Regions from separate parts of the Bradyrhizobium sp. UNPA324 genome, predicted to be linked through region 1. Evidence: riboswitches for the same ligand, from Rfam matches in the RefSeq annotation. Region 1 holds a riboswitch; the other holds the start of a gene.

Region 1 (7,384 bases):
ATGCGGCTGCTCGGGGCACGTCGTATCGAGGTGATAGAGCGATGGTCCCGCCGCGCCGAGATGCCCTGCGGCAGCCGCAACACCGGCTTCGTGCGCAGCATAATCGGCGGCGAGCAACAGGTCGGTTTCCGGCAAATCCTGGACGTGGACGAAGGCGTCGGCCGCAGCGAGGCGCTGTTCAATGCCGGCTCGGTCGTGCTGCATCTCGCCGTCGGCCGCGAACGCCCAGGACGATGCCGACAGCCAGGCTTCGCCGGCCGCCTCTCGCGTTTCCGGCGTGAAAGCATCCGGGATCGCCGCGAGGCTGACACCATATTGCCCTGGCCGCGGCGCGAACACGCGGGAGGTGCGGTGGCGATACGGATTGTCCTCGCCCTCGTCCTCGCGCCCCGCAAGCGCCTCGGACGCAGCCTCGAACAATTGCGCAAGGCCCGAGAAGACATCGCGGAACAGGCCCGAGACGCGCAGCGTGACGTCGATGCGCGGGCGGCCAAGTTCGGCCGGCGCGATAATGTCGTAGCCGGTGACGCGGCCGGAGGCGTGATCCCAGCGTGGCGCAAGGCCGGCCAGATGCAGAGCCATGGCAAATTCCTCGCCCGCGGTGCGCATCGTCGCCGAGCCCCAGAGATCGACCACGAGCCCTTTCGGCCAGTCGCCATGATCCTGCAGGTGACGGCGCAGCAGCTCTTCGGCGAGCTTGATGCCTTGCGCATGCGCCGATGGCGTCGGCACCGCGCGCGGGTCGACGGCAAAGAGATTGCGCCCGGTCGGCAGCACGTCCGCGCGGCCGCGATAGGGCGAGCCCGATGGTCCGGGCGCGACGCGCTGGCCGGCAAGCGCAGCGAGCAGCGCATCGCGTTCTGCTTCGCCGCAGGCGCCGCGGCCGAACACGTGCAGACCGTCGCCGAACTGGCTTTCCTTGAGATCGCAGACGAAGCGGTCGATGCGCGGGATCGCTTCGGCCGGCGCGGCCGAGGCATCGAGGCCGAGATCGTCTTCGAGACCCGCCGCACGCGCCTCGTCGCGGATCGCCGCGATCAATCGTTGCCGGCGCGCGGGATCCAGACCATCGGCGGTCGAATATTCGTCGAGCAACCGTTCGAGCCGCCGCAACCCCTCTGGCACCGTGGATGTCTCCAGCGGCGGCGGCAGATGACCGATGGTGACGGCACCTAAGCGACGCTTGGCCTGCGCGGCTTCGCCGGGATCGTTGACGATAAAGGGATAGATGACGGGCAAATCGCCGATCAGCGCTTCCGGCCAGCACGCGGATGACAGCGCCACGGACTTTCCGGGCAACCATTCCAGCGTACCATGCGCGCCCATGTGCACGACGGCATCGATCCCACGCACGCGGAGCCACAGGTAAAACGCGACATAGGCATGGCGCGGCGTGCGGGCGAGATCGTGATAGTCGGTATCGCGCGTGGCGACATCGCCACGCTCCGGCTGAACCGCGATGACCGACTGACCGCACGCGATGGCCGCGAATTGAAACGCGCCGCCACGGCAGCTCGGATCGTTCTCCGGCGCGCCCCAGGCCTGCGCGAGATCATCCTGCAGGGATTGCGGAAGGCGCGAGAGCGCGGCGCGATAATCGGCGACGTTCCAGCTGAGCTTCTGCTTCAGCAGAGTCTCACCGAGTGCTCGAACCGGCGCGACATCGAAGCCGACCGCGGCGAGATCGGACCGCAATGCTTCGACCGAAGCCAGCGCATCGAGCCCGACTGCGTGCGCGATCTGGTGCGGGCGTCCCGGATAGTTCGAGAGCACGATCGCCAGATGCTTCTGGGCGGTTGGCCTCTCCGCGAGCCGCCGCCAGGTCGCAACGCGCGCGGCAACGGCCTTCACCCGCTCCTCGTCGGGCCTGTGCGCCAGATGTGAGAATTGCAGATCGGGATCGCGCTCGGCCGCTGTTTTGAAACTCACGACGCCTGCGAACAGCCGTCCATCGACCTCGGGCAGCACCACATGCATCGCGAGATCGCCGGGCGATAGGCCGCGCAGCGAGGCAGCCCAGTCCTCGCGCCGTGCCGTGGACAGCGCGACCTGGAATACCGGACAGGATGCGGCATCGAACGGCGTCGTGCCGTCGTCGCCTACGGCCGAGAACGCCGTCGCATTGACGATCGCGGCCGGAGGATTTTGCGCAAGATGCACGCGCAGCCAATCCGCAACACCCGAAGCCTTCAGCGAGGTGACGAACACGCCGTAGGCGTCAAAGCCCTTGTCGCGCAGCGCCGCGATGAGGGCATCGACCGGGCCGGTGTCGGCAGCGGTGAGATAGGAGCGATAGAACGTCACCAGGGCACGCGGCTTCCCCTCGCCACCCACTGGCGCAGCAATGACGCCGCGCAAGGGATCGTAGAAGCCCATCTCGGGCACGGTCATCTCACCGATGACAGGCCCTGCATAGAGGCCCGACGCCAGCGCGAGTTGCGCGATCGCCGCTTGCGCGGCGACCGGACCGCCGGTGTCGCAGAGCACCTTGAGCCGGCGCAGCGTCGAGACCGGCAAGGTCGAATAGGCATCGAGCCGCGTGTCATCGCGGCCGTCGGCCGGCAGCACGGCGAGCACGATGCCACGATCCTTGGCGAGTTGTTGAAGGGCAGCCAGCCCGTACGGCCAATAGGACTCGCCGCCGATCAGCCGCACCAGAATGCCGCGCGCCTGCGACAACGTGCGCTCGATATAGGTGTCGACCGACAGCGGATGACGCAGCTCCGCGAGATTGGCGAGCCGCAGCGACGGCAAGTTGCTGCGGCCGCGGCGCCAGCCGGCCGCAAACGCTGCAAGGTCGGAATCCGAATACGAGAGCACCACGAGATCGGCCGGGTCCTGGCCGATGTCCCTTGGCGTCGCGGTCTCCTCCAGACCGCGGCTCTCGCGGAAGACGACATGCATCAGATGCCTAGTCCCAACCTGATCGCGGCCTCGTCGATATCGCCATGCTCGCCGATCACGACGAGCTTTGACTGCCTGAGACCTGCCCCCCAGGGTTTGTCGAATTGGTGGCGCACGCGCTCGCCGACCGCTTGCAGCAGCAGGCGCATCGGCTTGCCCGCCACCGCGATGTAGCCCTTGGCGCGCAGCACGTTCTGCTCGCGCGCGAGCTTCTGCACCGAGCCGACCAGCGCATCGATGTCGACGACCTCAGGAAGGTCGATCACGACGGAGGCGAAATCATCGTGCTCGTGCTCTTCCTCGCCGTCGTGATGCGAGGGGCGCGCGGCAAGATCGTTCTCGGCGGCAGCGCCGAGGCCGAGAATGACGCGCGCATCGATCGCGCCGTCAGTGACGGGCAGCATCGGCACTCGGCGCGGCATCTCGGCGGTGATCACAGCCTTCGCAGCTTCAAGTCCCGCCGCGCCGGCGAGATCGGCCTTGGTCAGCAGCACGATGTCGGCGCAGGCGATCTGGTCCTCGAACACTTCCGACAGCGGCGTCTCGTGATCGAGATTTTCGTCCGCCGCGCGCTGCGCTTCGACGGCGTCGGGATCGGGCGCGAAGCGGCCGGCCGCGACGGCCTCGGCGTCGGCGAGCGCGATCACGCCATCGACCGTGATGCGCGAGCGGATCTCGGGCCAGTCGAACGCCTTGAGCAGCGGCTTCGGCAGCGCCAGGCCCGAGGTCTCGATCAGGATATGATCGGGCCGCACCGGGCGCGCCAGCAATCGCTCCATGGTCGGAATGAAATCGTCGGCGACGGTGCAGCAGATGCAGCCATTGGCGAGCTCGACGATGTTCTCTTCAGGACAGTTCGCGTCGGCGCAGGACTTCAGGATCTCGCCGTCGACGCCCTCGCTGCCGAACTCGTTGACGAGCACGGCGAGCTTCCTGCCGTCAGGGTTTGCGAGAAGATGCTGGATCAGCGTTGTCTTGCCGGAACCGAGGAAACCGGTGACCACCGTGACCGGGACTTTTGCGAGCGAATTCATTCGGCGGCCTCCGGCACGACGGCAACAGGGGGAATGCGCGCAAGCGATTGCTTGCGGAAGATCTCGGGACGGCTGCGCCAGGGCACGATTCCATCGGGCGCAGCCGCATAGGCAGCGGCGCCGGCGACCACGTCCTGCGCATTGGCATCCGACAGGCGGCCATAGACGTACGACCAGCGGCCGGGCGCGCTGAGCGCGACCGAGCAGCCCTGGCTGCAGGCCGACAGGCATTCGACGGGAACCACTCTGACGCCCTCGGGCACGCCGGTCTCGAGGATCGCGCCATGCAGGCGCTTGCCGGGCGTCGTCTCGCCCTCGCCAAGCGTCTGGCCGGCACGGCAGGTGATGCAGACATGAAGTGTGACGGTCATCGCCTCTTCCTGATAAACGCGGGAGGCGATGAGGCACACGGACCGTTCTTCAGAAGGCCCGTTTCCCCGTCGCGGAACACCCCGTCCGCCGGTTCAAAACTCGTCCGCGCTGGCAGGTCTCCCGGCTTGCGGAGCAGGGCTTTGCCCTTCGATCCCCGCCTTCCCGATTCCTAAGGGAATCAGTGGCTTCGGGCATCTCTCCGGTTACGGTCGCGGGGGCGGCTGCAGTTTGGACCCAAATCTTGCCGATTCGGACCCTATCGCATTCCCTCTTCGCCTGTCATAGGACAGGAACCAACGCCGGGCCACCATTTGCCGGTGGCCGCCTCTTGTCAAGCCGAAGGACCGGGACCGATGACGCCTGAACCGGATACCCAAACTGCCGAGGAAACCGACGCCCGGCATGCCCAGAAAATGGCGAAGAAGAAGGCCGCCCGCGACAAGATCATGGCGACCAAGAGCGGCGAAAAGGGCCTCATCATCGTCCACACCGGCGCCGGCAAGGGCAAGTCCTCCTCCGCTTTCGGCATGATCGTCCGCTGCGTCGCCCACGGCTTCCCCTGCGCGGTCGTGCAGTTCATCAAGGGCGCCTGGGATACCGGCGAGCGGCGCCTGCTCACCGGCCATTTCGGCGAGCTCTGCCAGTTCCATGCGATGGGCGAAGGCTTCACCTGGGAGACGCAGGACCGCGCCCGCGACATCGCCGCCGCGCGCGCCGGCTGGGAGAAGGCCAAGGAGCTCATCCTCGATCCCAATTTGCGCATGGTCGTGCTGGACGAGATCAACATCGCGCTGCGCTACGACTATCTCGACATCGCCGAGGTGGTCGAGTTCCTGACGACGCAAAAGCCCGAGATGACGCATGTCGTGCTCACCGGCCGCAACGCCAAGGACGAGCTGATCGAGATCGCCGATCTCGTCACCGAGATGACGCTGGTCAAGCACCCCTTCCGCTCCGGCATCAAAGCGCAGGCCGGCGTCGAGTTCTGACCACACCAAGTTCTGAAAAAACCATGGCACGCGCGTTGATGATCCAGGGGGCCGGCTCGGACGTGGGCAAGTCGCTGATCGTCGCCGGCCTTGCGCGCGCCTTCACGCGGCGGGGCCTGCGTGTGCTGCCATTCAAGCCGCAGAACATGTCGAACAACGCGGCGGTCACCGTCGACGGCGGCGAGATCGGCCGCGCGCAGGCGCTGCAGGCGCTGGCCGCCGGCGTCGAGCCGCACACCGACATGAACCCGGTGCTGCTCAAGCCCGAGACCGATGTCGGCGCGCAGGTGGTCGTGCATGGGAAACGCATCGCGACCGCACGCGCGCGCGACTATGCGACGATGAAGCCATCGCTGATGGGTGCGGTGCTGGAGAGTTTCGAGCGGCTGAAAGCGCGCGCCGATCTCGTGCTGGTCGAGGGCGCGGGCAGCCCCGCAGAGGTGAATTTGCGCAAGGCCGACATCGCCAATATGGGTTTTGCCCGCAAGGCCGAAGTGCCCGTCGTGCTGGTCGGCGACATCGACCGCGGCGGCGTCATCGCGCAGCTCGTCGGCATCAAGACGGTGATCGACCCCGACGATGCCGCGATGATCCAGGGCTTCGTCATCAACAAGTTCCGCGGCGATCCCACCCTGTTCGACGACGGCTACAGGCTGATCGAACAGAAAACGTCGTGGCGCGGCTTCGGCGTGCTGCCCTGGTTCGCGCGCGCCGGCGAGCTGCCGGCCGAGGATGCTCTGGGCCTCCGCGACGCGCGCAAGCCCGGCCAGTGCAAGATCGCCTGCCTTGCGCTGTCGCGGATCGCCAATTTTGATGACCTCGATCCGCTCAAGCTCGAGGCGGGCGTGGATCTCGTGATGGTGCGCCCTGGCGAAGCGATCCCGGGCGACGTGTGTCTTGTCATCATCCCGGGCTCAAAATCCACCCGCGGCGACCTCGCCTTCCTGCGCGCGCAGGGCTGGGACATCGACCTGCTTGCACATCACCGTAGGGGCGGCCATGTCCTTGGCCTCTGCGGCGGCTATCAGATGCTCGGGCGCAGCGTCGCCGACCCCGACGGCATCGAGGGTCCCGCAGGCGACACGCCGGGTCTCGGGCTGCTGGATGTCAACACCGTGATGAGCCCGCAAAAGACGCTGACGCGTGTCGCGGCCGTGCACGCCGCCACGGAGCAGCCGATCGAGGCCTACGAGATCCACATCGGCCGTACCGATGGACCGGATCGCGCCCGCCCCTTCGCAAAACTGAACGGCGAGCCGGAAGGCGCGATCTCACGCGACGGCCACGTGCAGGGCAGCTATTTGCACGGCCTCTTCGCCTCCGATGATTTCCGCAAGGCCTACCTCGCCGAGCTCGACATTCCCGCAGGCGACGAGCCCTACATGGCCCGGGTCGAAAGCGCGCTCGACGCCCTCGCAGATCACATCGAAAGCCATCTCGACGTCGAAGGCCTGCTTTCGCTAGCGCGCTAGCGCCTCGGCAAGGCGCGTCCATTCGGCTTCGTTGCCCGGAAGCCCGAGCCGCAGCCACGCCGGATTGTGCGCGAAGACGCGGGACCAGATATAGCCATGTGCCAGCTTCTCCTGCGCAGCGAGTGCGTCCGGCGTCTCGTAGAGGCGGAACAGCGCTGTCCCGCCAACGAGCCGCCATCCCTGCTCGCGCGCCATCTCGTCGAGACGAATGCAGTCGCGCGCAAGGCGCGCGGACGTGGCCTCAGCCCAGGCATCGTCGTGCAACGCGCGACAACCGATCGCGATCGCTGCCCCCGATACGGGCCATGGACCCGAAGCCGCCGCGAGCCTGGCCACATCAGCCGCATTGCCAAGGGCAAAGCCCAGCCGCACGCCGGCAAGGCCATAAAATTTTCCGAACGAGCGCAGAACCAGCAGTCCAGGCCGATCCGCTCCAGGCGCAAGCGACAATTGCGGGACCGCATCGGCAAAGCTCTCGTCGATCACGAGACGGCCGACGCGTGGCAGCAGCGCGAGCAAATCCTTTGGCGCATGATTCCGACCGTCGGGGTTGTTGGGATTGACGACGATGGCGAGGTCGGCGCCGGCCAGCGCGTCGAGCTCGCCAGCCTCC
Region 2 (7,384 bases), 630 kb from region 1:
CCCATCTGGGTGTTGTAGACGGGATCGGAGACCATCTTGTCCCAGTCGTAGGTCAAGCCGAAGCGTTTTGCGGTATCGCGCCCGGCTTCCGGCGTCACCTGCATGAGGCCGACGGCATTGGCGGCCGACTTGTCGCGCTGGTCGAACGAACTCTCGGTGCGCGCCACCGAATAGATCACGCTGGTCTCGATCGCCGGCGCGACCTGCTTGTGTTCGGGGATGCCGATGGTGGGGAAGGCGTAATGGTCGAGCGCGAGTCCGCGCGCCAGCGCCGTCTTGCCGACCTCCAGCATGACGCGCGCATCGTTGCGCTGGCCGGCGAGCTCGCCGAGCGCTTCAAGCGCTGTAATATCAGTGCTCTCCTTGGCAAAGTCCTCGGCGTAATAGAACACCACGTCGCGCTCGCCGATGCCGTAGAGCATGTCGGCGGCGCGCACGCGCTCGTCCGCGGGCGGCGTCTCGGCGGCGGCCAAGACGGGCGAGGGCGGACGCAACTCGATGCGGTCGAGGCCAAGCCTTGCACGCGCCAGCTGGCCGTAATAGGCCGTCGGATAGCGCGATGCCGCCCGATAGCTCATGCGCGCATCGGCAGTCGCGCCCATCGCCTCGGCGGCGCGGCCGCGCCAGTAATGGGCGCGCGATAGCGCGATCGGATTGGCCGAGCCTTCGTCGACGGCGGCGAAGTGCGCCATCGCCGTCTTGGGATCGTTCAGAAAGCGCAGCGCGATCCAGCCGCACATGAAATGATAGTCGACGCGATAGACTTCCTTCTCCGGCACCGCGGCTGTGCGCACCACGTCATAGGCGGTCCTGGACTTGCCCTGGTCGAGCAGCTTGCGGGCGAGCAGGCGGCGCTCGCGCCACCAGACATCGGTATCCTGCGCCGCCATGGTCTCGGGCGCTGCGGCCAGGATCACCTCGGCGGCGTCGTCGATGCGGTCCTTCTGCAGGTGCCATTGCGCGTGGCACAGCACATAGCCGAGATCGCGGCGCGCTTCGCTCGGCACATCCTCGAGATAATCCTTGGCCTTGCTGGCCTTGCCGGTCACGGCGGCGCAGGCCTTGACGATCGCAAGCGCGTCCTCGCCGAGCCGTTTTGCGGCGCGCCGCGCGCCGGCGTAGTCCTTGGCGCCGATCCGCTTGTCCATGCGGGCGCGATGATCGTCCGCGGTGAGGAGATCGCGGAACGCCTCGTAGGAATCCTCCTCGCTGCGCTCGGACAATTCATCCGTGCGCCAGGCCTCGCGCACCAGCCGCGTGGCCCGGTCGGTGTCGCCTTCGGCGAGCAGCACGCGGGCGAGCGCGAACTTGCCCTTGGCGCTGGTCGGACGATCCATCGTGAATTTGTGCACAATGGCGGCGTCGCTCTTCTCCTGCCACAGCCGCGCCTCGGCACGGCGGCGCAGCAGCGCGCGGCTCGGCCAGTCCGGATTGGCCGTGAGGAAGGCGGCGTAGCGCTTGAAATTCGCGGTGCTCTCGGAATGGCGCAGCATGAACCAGTCCGCGAGCTTCTGTCCGGCGGGATCGATGATGCGGTCGCGCGCCGCGCTCGCGTCATCGCTCTTGCCCTTGCGCGCGAGGTCGATCGCGTCCTTCAGCGCGGCGAGGTCGCCGGTCAGCGCCGGTGCGGCCGGCTTGTCCGCAGGCAAGTCGTCGGTCTTCTTCGACCTGCGCTTGGCCTCGGCATGCTTGCCGTGGCGCGATTTTGCCGAGGACTTGGCCGCCGCATGACGCGGCTTGCCGGCTTTCGCCTCATGCGACTTCTTCGGCGCGGATGATTTGTGGCTGCTCTTGGCCGCCAGCTCGGTGGGGAGGAGGGCCAATGCGGCCACGGCAACGACACACGCGAGCGAGCGTAGGCACTGGTTCATTCGATGGTCCCCCTGCGAAACCACTACAAACCAAGGTCCGCGACGACATGCGGCTTGAGAATCAAAGACGACACCAAACGATGCCACGGTATCGTCTCCCATTCCTCACGCTGTCGCAACAATGCGGCAAAATCCGGATTGGAACTCGGGAACTCACCAAGTGTCGGCACAGGCAATTCTTTAATCTTTTGTTAACGTATTGGGCCCGCGCGCCGCGCCAAACGGCTCCCGGCGTCACGGAGGCACAGATGCACGTGTTCCGGCGGCCAAATCAGGTGTATTGAGTTCCCTAGTTCCGTCCTTTCAGCCTTTGCTCCCGTACCTATGCCGATTTTCAACCAGTCGATCCGGCGCAAGATCGTCGGCATCGCCCTCGGATTGATCGTCCTGATGCTGGTCACCTCGATCCTGTCGATGGTGATGTCGAGCCAGGTCGGTGTCCTGCTCGACGAGCTGACCAACCGCTACATTCCGGCCTATAGCCATCTGGCCCGCGCCAACATCCGCTCGCTGGAGCGGGGGCTGGCGCTGCGGCGGATGGTCATGACCAGGATGGAGGCCCCGTCGGACGAGGAGGCCTATGCGGCGCGCCTTCGCGACTTCGAGGAATCGGACCGCAAGATCGAGGAGGAGGCCGAGGCCGCGCGTACCCTCGTCAACGCGATCATCGACGACCCCAGAACCTATTCCGACAATGCCGCGCTGGGGCGGATCGATATCCGCATCGAGACCGCCGTCACCGAGCTGCGGCGCGATCTCAACGAGGACCATGCAAGGCTGCTCAAGCAGGTCGATGCCAAGCAGATGGCGGAGGCCCGCGGCACGCTGGAACACATCGACGTGCTGCGCGATCAGTTCAACCGGAAGGTCGATGCAATCCGCGCCGACATGCTGACGCAGGTGTTCTTCTCGACCTCGCAGGTGATCAGCCGCCAGCATCAGGCGATCGTCGTTTCGGGCGTCGTGACGTTGCTCGCGGCGATCGTCGGCTTTGTCTTTGCCCTTCTGGTGTCCAGCGGCATCACGCGCCCGGTGCGGCTGCTGCTCGCCGGCACCCGCGAGGTCGAGGCCGGCCGCTTCGACAAGACCATCACCGTCTCCACTCAGGACGAGATCGGCGAGCTCGCCGCGGCCTTCAACCGCATGACCGAGCAGCTCAGGCACAACGAGCGCATCCGCGAAACCTTTGGCCGCTACATCGATCCCAAGGTGGTGCAGGGGCTGATCGACCGGCCGGAGGTCGCGATCGACGGCGAGCGCCGGGTCATGACCATCATGTTCTGCGACATGAGCGGCTTCACCTCGATGAGCGAGGGCATGACGCCGCGCGGCCTCGTCAAGGTGATGAACCACTATTTCACGGTGATGTCCGCCCCCATCAGGAGCAATCGCGGCATCATCGACAAGTATATCGGCGATGCCATCATGTCCTATTGGGGCCCGCCCTTCATCGAGGATGACGAGCAGGCGCTCCTTGCCGGCATCGCGGCGATCGAGATGGCCGACCAGGTCCCCGCGCTGCAGCGCCAGCTGCCCGACCTGCTCGGCATCCGCGCCATGCCCGCGCCGTGCGACTTGCGGATCGGCATTGCCACCGGCGAGGTGCTGACCGGCAGCATCGGCTCCGAACTGATGATGAGCTTCACCGTGATGGGCGATGCCGTGAACCTGGCCTCGCGGCTGGAAGCCGTCAACAAGGTCTATGGCACCCGCATCCTGATCTCACAGGCCACCGCCGAAGCGATCGGATCGCGGCTCGAGCTGCGCGAGATCGATCGTCTGGCCGTCGCCGGCCAGACCGCGCCGCAGGCGATCTTCGAGGTGATGGCGAGGGCGGGCGCACTCACCGATGCGCAGGACAGCTTGCGTATGCACTATGTCGAAGCGCTCGCCGCCTATCGCGCCCGGCGCTTCGATGCGGCGCGTGCTGCCTTCAACGCGGCGCTCGAAGCCGTCCCCGGCGACGGCCCCTCGCTCACGATGCTCGGGCGCGTCGCGCAGTTCGAGGCGAGCCCGCCGGGCGAGGGATGGGACGGCGCCTGGCGCCTCGACAGCAAATAGGCTGCCGCACCGGAAAAATTGCTTCTGCTCGATAACGATGTTCGCCGTGACCTATTTCCCGGGCTTAGGTTGGATGTCCTTGAGGCGTCTGATGGGGACACGCCGATGCCAGAACTTCAGGATAGGCTGGAACGGTTCGAGACACTCACCGCCGAATGCGAGCTGATCGCCAAGCTCGCCACCGACAGCACCAAGCGCGAGTTCTATCTGAAGCTTTCGGAGCAGTACCGTCAGCTGGCGGTGGACATGCGGCAGGCGATCGCGACCAAGGCTGCGGCCTGAGGCCGGCAGCAATCCGTTCTTAAGATTTGGCGCGCATCCTTAGGCATGCGGGCGTCGCTGATCGGCGATGCCAGCGGTGGGAAGGCCGGGGCTCGCTGCAATGCAACGTGCCTCGTGAGTGCCATTTGCCATGCCTGACAGGGCGATTCCATGCGCCTCGTTGCCGTGATCATCATCGCGCTCATGACGGCGGCCTGCGACCAGGAGCAGGACATCACCGGCTCGACGCCGGTCTGCGCGCTGCGGAACTACAGCTACAACCCCCGCGACATGAACCAGTGCGTCAACGCCTGCAAAGCATGCGATCACGGCACCACCGTCACCTGCTCGACCTCCTGCACCCTCAAGGGCGCGCGCTGAGATCCCGACGCCTGCGGCGGCGGGAACGCGAGCCCGAGGTCGCCGGCTGATCGGGCGGAACTGACGGTGCTTGGGCACCGGAACGATTCACTTGGATTAATCATTGAAGGAGGCGGCAGGACGCGGAGTCCGATGGAAATGGGTATGCTCGATCCAGGTCGATTTCTGGTGTCGTGCTCGCATTGCGATGCCTGGCCGATGGCGGCCAATGTGAAGCGGTCGAACTGGTCGGCATCCCCGCATGAGGTCCGTTTTGTCTGCACGCGCTGCCGGCGCGAGGAAACCGCGATCGTCTCGGCCTCCGGCGAATTGACCCCGATCAAGCGCGTCGATGTTCCGCCACGCGATGTCGCTGTCGCCTGGGCGCAGGCCCAACGTTTGCGAGGGCGAACCTGAGCGGCCGGCACCCGTTTCGTGGACTTGCATTGGCCGGTGCGTCGATGCCGGCTCGCGGCGCCGACATCGATCGACCACTCGATTGACTCTCCGGTGGAACGACACGTAAATGATCGCGACGGTTCTCCCCATGGAGATCAAAAGGGAATGTGGTGCGGGAGGTCCCAACGCCGGGATTTGTCTCAACGCCACGGCTGCCCCCGCAACTGTAAGCGGTGAATCTTTCGTCCTGTGCCACTGGGAATCTCGGTCCTGGGAAGGCGACGCAAGGTAATGACCCGCGAGCCAGGAGACCTGCCGTCAGCCGTGGTCACACGCGAAGATGTCGGTCGGGGAGTACAGACATTGGCTTCACCGGAGCGGTTCATTGCTCCGCCGTGAAACCTCGTTCGCTGTGACGTGCCACTGACGTCATACCGAGGTTACAACATTGTCCCGTTTCGTCTCTGCCGTCCGGCGCCTCCGCGCTGGCCTGTTCGCGTCTGTCTCACTCCACTCGCTCGATCTATCCTCCGCCTCCGCCCAGCAGGCTCTTGCCGAGCAGTTGCCGCCGATCGAAGTGAGCAAGCCCGACGATCAGAACCGCACGCGGGCCAGAGCGATCGGTGAGGGCGACGCGACGAGGCCGCGGCGAACTGTGAATCTCGCGCCGGCAGGCGATGGCACCGGCTCATCCGGCTCGGAAGCTGTTGCCGCCAACAGCGGCATCATCGGGACCGCCACGACCGTCATCACGGCCGCGGATATCGCGCATTCGCCGTCGCAGACGCTTGCCGAGATCATCGCCGCGCAGACCCCGGGGGCCCAGATCACGACGTTCTATGGCGGCCAGATCGGCGCCAAGACCAGCGTGGACCTGCGTGGCTTCGGCGCCTTTGCCACCGCCAACACGCTGGTGCTGGTCAACGGCCGGCGGCTCAACGACGTCGACATGGCGCAGGTGGACCTCTCCACCATCCCGCTCCATTCGATCGAGCGTATCGAGGTCACGCGCGGAAATTCCGGAGCGGTGCTCTACGGCGACAACGCGGTCGGCGGCGTCATCAACATCGTCACCAAGACCGGAATCGGCGGACCGCCCGTGACGGCGCGCATCGAAGCCGGCTTCGGCTCGTTCAACACCAAGCTCGGCAACGTCTCGACCTCGCTCAATTCCGGTCCGTGGTCGACCTCGTTCTACGGTAATGCCGTCAGGACCGACGGCTATCGCGACAACAATCGCTATTCCCAGGAGAACGGCGTCGGCAATCTCAACTACACCACATCAGGCCTGACCGCTTTTCTTACCGTCACCGGCGACAATCAGGAGTTGCGACTGCCGGGCGGCCGCACCGTCGATCCCTCCATCGGCCTCGATGAGCTCAAGAGCAACCGCCGAGGGACCAGCACGCCGTTCAACCACGCCAACCAGCAGGGCTTTGGCGCGACAGCCGGCTTCGCCAAGACCCTGGTCAACGGCGTCGATCTCATCGTCGACGGCGGTGTGCGCGACAAGAAGCAGCAGAGTGCGTTCTTCTCCAGCCCGACGCCGGTTCCGGCCTTCTTCACGTCGACTTATGTCGATTCCAATCTGACGACATGGTCGATCACGCCGCGGCTCAGTGTGAAGAGCCTGCTGCTCGGCATGCCATCGCAGCTCCTGACCGGCATCGACTATTACGATGCGAGCTTTCAGCAGAACCGCGGCGCGGGGCAGCGGCTCGCCGCCTGGCACAATTACGACCTCAGGCAGCAGACGGTCGCGGGTTATGTCCAGCACACATTGGGGGTGCTGCCCACGACCGATGTCTCCTACGGCGCACGTGTGCAGAATGTCCGTCTTGAGGCACGCGACAATTTCGACGCGGCGGCGCCGTTCAACGCCGACATCGGCGCGCTGCCGCTGACGAGCGACGAGACCCAATATGCGCTGCATCTCGGGGCCGAACATCGCCTCAATGACACGGTCTCGCTGTTCGGCCGCGCCGCGCGCGCGTTCCGCACGCCTGACGTCGACGAGCGCCTGTCCTCGGGGCCTTCCTTCGATCCCCTGACCTTCGCGGCGATCCCGCAAACGTTCCAGCTCAAGACCCAGACCTCGCACGACATCGAGGGCGGTCTGCACATCAAGGGCGGGGGGCTGCAGCTGCAGAGCAGCCTCTATCTGATGGACCTCACCAACGAGGTCCATTTCAGCCCGGTCCTGTTCTACAACACCAATCTCGATCCGACCCGGCGCTACGGCTCGGAGACCAGCCTGTCCTATCGCGTCAACGAGGCCCTGCTGCTGCGCTCCGGCATGGCTTATACCCGCGCCGTCTTCCGCGAAGGCGTCTGGGCCGGCAACGACGTGCCGCTGGTGTCGCGCTATACGGCGAGTGCGGGTGTCACCTGGAACATCCGGCAGAATTATCTGGTGCTCGATGCCACCGCGC

Evidence for each region. A riboswitch is a leader RNA that binds a small molecule or an ion and turns the genes downstream of it on or off. The one in region 1 is predicted to bind cobalamin.
Region 2: another riboswitch for cobalamin. It lies ahead of UNPA324_RS21275 (TonB-dependent receptor); the one in region 1 lies ahead of UNPA324_RS18375 (DUF1636 family protein).

Annotation. Positions count from the first base shown of each region.
Region 1 is NZ_LFJD01000004.1:3,787,413-3,794,796, forward strand. It holds gene cobN (cobaltochelatase subunit CobN) at 1-2,904, opposite strand, end outside; gene cobW (cobalamin biosynthesis protein CobW) at 2,904-3,938, opposite strand; gene UNPA324_RS18375 (DUF1636 family protein) at 3,935-4,309, opposite strand; cobalamin riboswitch at 4,404-4,623, opposite strand; gene cobO (cob(I)yrinic acid a,c-diamide adenosyltransferase) at 4,664-5,299, shown strand; gene UNPA324_RS18385 (cobyric acid synthase) at 5,323-6,771, shown strand; gene cobD (threonine-phosphate decarboxylase CobD) at 6,760-7,384, opposite strand, start outside.
Region 2 is NZ_LFJD01000004.1:4,421,676-4,429,059, reverse strand. It holds gene UNPA324_RS21295 (lytic transglycosylase domain-containing protein) at 1-1,871, opposite strand, end outside; gene UNPA324_RS21290 (adenylate/guanylate cyclase domain-containing protein) at 2,196-3,932, shown strand; gene UNPA324_RS35225 (hypothetical protein) at 4,038-4,214, shown strand; gene UNPA324_RS21285 (hypothetical protein) at 4,365-4,574, shown strand; gene UNPA324_RS21280 (hypothetical protein) at 4,719-4,970, shown strand; cobalamin riboswitch at 5,073-5,286, shown strand; gene UNPA324_RS21275 (TonB-dependent receptor) at 5,401-7,384, shown strand, end outside.